One region of the Streptomyces sp. NPDC024017 genome, then DNA from elsewhere that is predicted to be linked to it. Evidence: riboswitches for the same ligand, from Rfam matches in the RefSeq annotation. Region 1 holds a riboswitch; the other holds the start of a gene.
What was found. A riboswitch is a leader RNA that binds a small molecule or an ion and turns the genes downstream of it on or off. The one in region 1 is predicted to bind S-adenosylmethionine.
Positions count from the first base shown of each region.

Region 2: linked by a shared signal. The riboswitch ahead of thrC (threonine synthase) and the one ahead of AB0G20_RS30710 (aminotransferase class V-fold PLP-dependent enzyme) in region 1 are both predicted to bind S-adenosylmethionine.

Region 1 is NZ_JBEZYZ010000012.1:310,994-313,188, forward strand. It holds gene AB0G20_RS30710 (aminotransferase class V-fold PLP-dependent enzyme) at 1-943, opposite strand, end outside; SAM riboswitch class IV at 1,076-1,192, opposite strand; gene trpD (anthranilate phosphoribosyltransferase) at 1,278-2,195, opposite strand, start outside.
Region 2 is NZ_JBEZYZ010000006.1:79,388-81,582, reverse strand. It holds gene thrC (threonine synthase) at 1-860, opposite strand, end outside; SAM riboswitch class I at 879-1,035, opposite strand; gene AB0G20_RS17425 (glucosyl-3-phosphoglycerate synthase) at 1,216-2,160, shown strand.

The DNA.
Region 1 (2,195 bases):
ACTGCTCACGGGCGACGAGGGTGTCGAAGCCGGCCTCGGCCAGCGCCTTGCAGGCCGAGGCGACGGCATAGGCGCCGATGACGTTGGGCGACCCGGCCTCGTGGCGGGCGGCGCTGTCGTGCCACTCCACGTCCACTCCCCCGTCCTCGCGCCGGCTGACCTTGCGGCTGGCGCCGCCGCCCGCGAGGTACGGCTCGGCCGCGCGCAGCCAGTCGGCCCGCCCGGCCAGGACGCCCGCGCCGAAGGGTGCGTACAGCTTGTGCCCGGAGAAGGCGACCCAGTCGACGTCGAGGTCCGCGACGGACACCGGGTGATGCGGGGCCAGTTGGGCGGCGTCCAGCACGATCCGTGCGCCGCGGGCGTGCGCGGCGGCAGCGAGCTCCCGTACGGGCCACAGCTCGCCGGTGACGTTCGAGGCGCCGGTGACGCAGACCAGGGCCGGGCCGTAGGGGTCCCGGGCGGCGAGGGCGCGCTCCAGGGTCTCGACGGCCTCACGGGGGCTGCGCGGGGCGTCGAGGCAGGTGACGCGGGCGCCTCGCCAGGGCAGCAGGGAGGCGTGGTGCTCGGTCTCGAAGACGAAGACCTGGCAGTCGGCGGGGAGCGCGGCGGCGAGGAGGTTGAGGGAGTCGGTGGTCGACCGGGTGAACACGACCTGGTCGCCCTCGCGGCAGTCGAGGAACTCGGCGACGGTCCGGCGGGCGTTCTCGAACAGGTCGGTGGACAGCTGGGAGAGGTACCCGGCACCGCGGTGCACGCTGCCGTAGTACGGCGCGTAGGCGGCGACGTCGTCCCAGACCCGCTGGAGTGCGGGGGCGCTGGCGGCGTAGTCGAGCGCGGCGTAGGTGACCTCGCCGCCGGTCACGAGCGGCACGGTGACATCCCGTCCCAGAACGGGCAGCGGGGCACAAACGGACGGGGCGACGGCAGCGGTGGAGACAGACATGGCGGAACTCCCGTGAGAGACAGGGGGGGTGAGAGAGAAGAAGGGTGTGCGGAGGCGGGGCTCTGCGGCCCTATCGCATTCGCTTGCTCACGGAAGAACTCCTCGACGACCAGGACCCCTGGTATCGCGAGGGGTCCGCGCTTGCCGTAGACCTCGCTGCCTACGGCCTGGTCTTCACCCGGGGCACCCCGCCACGGACGGAGGGTTGCCGGACAGTCGGCCGGGGCCTCATGACTGTCACTCATGACCTGATCAGGAAAGTACGCGAAAAGATCGGCGTCCCGCAACCCGAGTCCGGATCGCGGGACGCCGGTCCTTTCGCCTACGGGGTCCGCTACGTGTTGCTCGCGGCCACCCAGCGCTCCAGCGTCCGCTTCGCCGCCCCCGAGTCGATCGACTCGGCCGCCTTCACCATCCCGGCGCGGATCTGCTCGGCCAGCGGCGCGGTCGTGGGCTCCAGGGCCACCAGGGCCGCCGCCGAGTTCAGCAGGACCGCCTCGCGGACCGGGCCGGTCTCGCCGTCCAGCAGACGGCGGGCGACCTCGGCGTTGTAGGAGGCGTCCGCGCCGCGCAGCGCCTCCACGGGGACCAGCTCGAGGCCCACGTCACGCGGGTCGAAGGTCTCCTCGGTCACCTGGCCGCCCCGGACGATCCACACCCGGGAGGTGGCCGTGGTGGTCAGCTCGTCCAGGCCGTCGTCGCCCCGGAAGACCAGGGAGGAGTTGCCGCGCTCGGCGAAGACGCCCGCGACGATCGGCGCCATGCGCGGGTCCGCGACACCGACGGCCTGGGCGCGGACCCGGGCCGGGTTGGTGAGCGGGCCGAGGGCGTTGAACACCGTGCGGATGCCCAACTGGCCGCGAGCCGCGCCCGCGTGCCGCAGCGCCGGGTGGAACTTCACCGCGAAGCAGAAGGTGATCCCGGCCTCCTCGGCGACCTCGGCGACGCGGGGCAGCGGCAGTTCCAGGTTGACGCCGAGCTTCTCCAGCACGTCGGAGGCCCCGGACGCCGAGGACGCGGCCCGGTTGCCGTGCTTGACGACCTTCGCGCCGGTGCCGGCGACGACGATCGAGGACATCGTGGAGATGTTGACCGTCTTGGCGCCGTCGCCGCCCGTGCCGACGATGTCGACCGTCGCCCCGGGCACCTCGATCACGTTGGCGTGCTCGTACATCGTGCGGACGAGGCCGTTGATCTCCTCGACGGTCTCGCCCTTGGCGCGCAGGGCCACGACGAACCCGGCGATCTGCGC
Region 2 (2,195 bases), on a different contig from region 1:
AAGATCTTGTACGGCTTGTCCTCGACCAGACCGAGCTTGATCAGCTCCTGCAGACCCTTGTCGATCTTCGTGAGCTGCGAGCCGGAGGCGATCGGCACCACGATCTGGTCCGGCAGCCGCCAGCCGAGCTGCTCGCAGATCTCGTACGCGAGGGTCTTGGAGCCCTCCGCGTAGTACGGCCGGAGGTTGACGTTGACGAAGCCCCAGCCCTCGCCGGCGGGGTCGCCGATCAGCTCGGAGCAGAAGCGGTTCACGTCGTCGTAGTTGCCCTGGATGCCGACGAGCTCACCGCCGTAGACCGCGGCCATGACGACCTTGCCCTGCTCCAGGTCGTGCGGGATGAACACGCAGGAGCGGAAGCCGGCGCGGGCCGCGGCGGCACCCACCGCACCGGCGAGGTTGCCGGTGGAGGAGCAGGAGAGGGTGGTGAAGCCGAAGGCGCGGGCGGCCTCCAGGGCCTGGGCGACGACGCGGTCCTTGAAGGAGTGCGTCGGGTTGCCGGAGTCGTCCTTGACGAAGAGCTTGCCGGCCTCGACACCGAGCTCGCGCGCCAGGTTGTCGGCCTTGACGAGCTTGGTCCAGCCGGGGTTGATGTTCGGCTTGTCCGCCACGTCGGCCGGGACGGGCAGCAGCGGGGCGTAACGCCAGATGTTCGCGGGACCCGCTTCGATCTGCTTGCGGAGCTCCTCGGTGTCGTACGCCGAGAAGTCGTAGGCGATCTCCAGCGGGCCGAAACACTCCTCGCAGGCGAAGACCGGGCCGAGGGGTACGCGGTGACCGCACTCGCGGCAGCTCAGGGCAGCCGCGGGACCCAGGTCTACGGTGGAGTCAGTGGTGCTTGCAACAGTCTGCACAGCCATGTGAGGCGAGGCCCTTTCTCCTCATCTTCCTCACGACGCATCTCGCCGTGAGACGGATTTGGCACCTTCCCTAGCCGGGAGCCTCGCGCAGGTGGTCGACAGTGACCTACGAGTACCGACTGGAGGGTTGCCGGGGCTTCAACGGGCCGTTTCCCTCTGCCCCTCTGGATGAGCTGTATGTGGTTGTAGGCGGCGGGCGACCCCGGACATGCGATGGTCATCCGCCTTGTTCAAGACTGTAACCGACGACCAGGACAGTTGAGATAGTCGTCCGAACCGCGAGATGACTGTACCCGTCAGCCGCTACCGCGGCGGGCAGTCCGTCCCGCCTGGAGAACGCAGAGGAGCCGCCACGGTGCTGGAAGAAGTCGAGCGCTGGCTGAGCACCCGTTCCTGGTCCGCGAACGAACGCCCGCTCCATAAGATCCTGGCCGCCAAACAGCGCACGGGCCAGACGGTCAGCGTCGTGCTGCCCGCCCTCAACGAGGAGGCGACGGTCGGCGACATCGTCGCCGTGATCCGCCACGACCTGATGCGGCAGGTCCCGCTCGTCGACGAGCTGGTCGTCGTCGACTCCGGCTCGACCGACCGTACGTCCGAGGTGGCCGCCGCCGCGGGCGCGCGGGTGGTGCACCGGGACGAGATACTCCCGCGCCTGCCCGCCGTGCCCGGCAAGGGCGAGGTGCTGTGGCGCTCGCTGCTCGTCACCCGCGGGGACGTCGTCTGCTTCGTCGACGCGGACCTCAGGGACTTCTCCTCCGACTTCGTCTCGGGGATCGTGGGCCCGCTGCTCACGGATCCGGACGTGGACCTGGTGAAGGCCATGTACGACCGGCCGCTCTCCGGTGCCGCCGGGCAGGGCGGCCGGGTCACCGAGCTGATGGCCAGGCCGCTGCTCAACATGCACTGGCCGCAGCTGGCCGGCTTCGTGCAGCCGCTCGGCGGCGAGTACGCGGCCCGCCGCTCGCTGCTGGAGCAGCTGCCGTTCCCCGTCGGGTACGGCGTGGAGCTGGGCATGCTGGTCGACGCCCTGCACCTGGTGGGGCTGGACGCCCTCGCCCAGGTGGACGTCGGGGTGCGCAAGCACCGGCACCAGGACGGTCAGGCGCTGGGCCGGATGGCCGCCGCGATCTACCGCACGGCCCAGCTGCGGCTGGCCCGCGGGCATCTGATCCGGCCGTCCCTGACGCAGTTCGAGCGGGCCGAGGACGGCTTCGAGCCGCGGACGTACTCCGTGGACACCGAGGAGCGTCCGCCGATGGTGGACATCGCCGAGTACCAGGCGCGGAGAGCGGCCTGACCGGGGCCGTTTTCGGCCGGGTACGGAAGATCCGT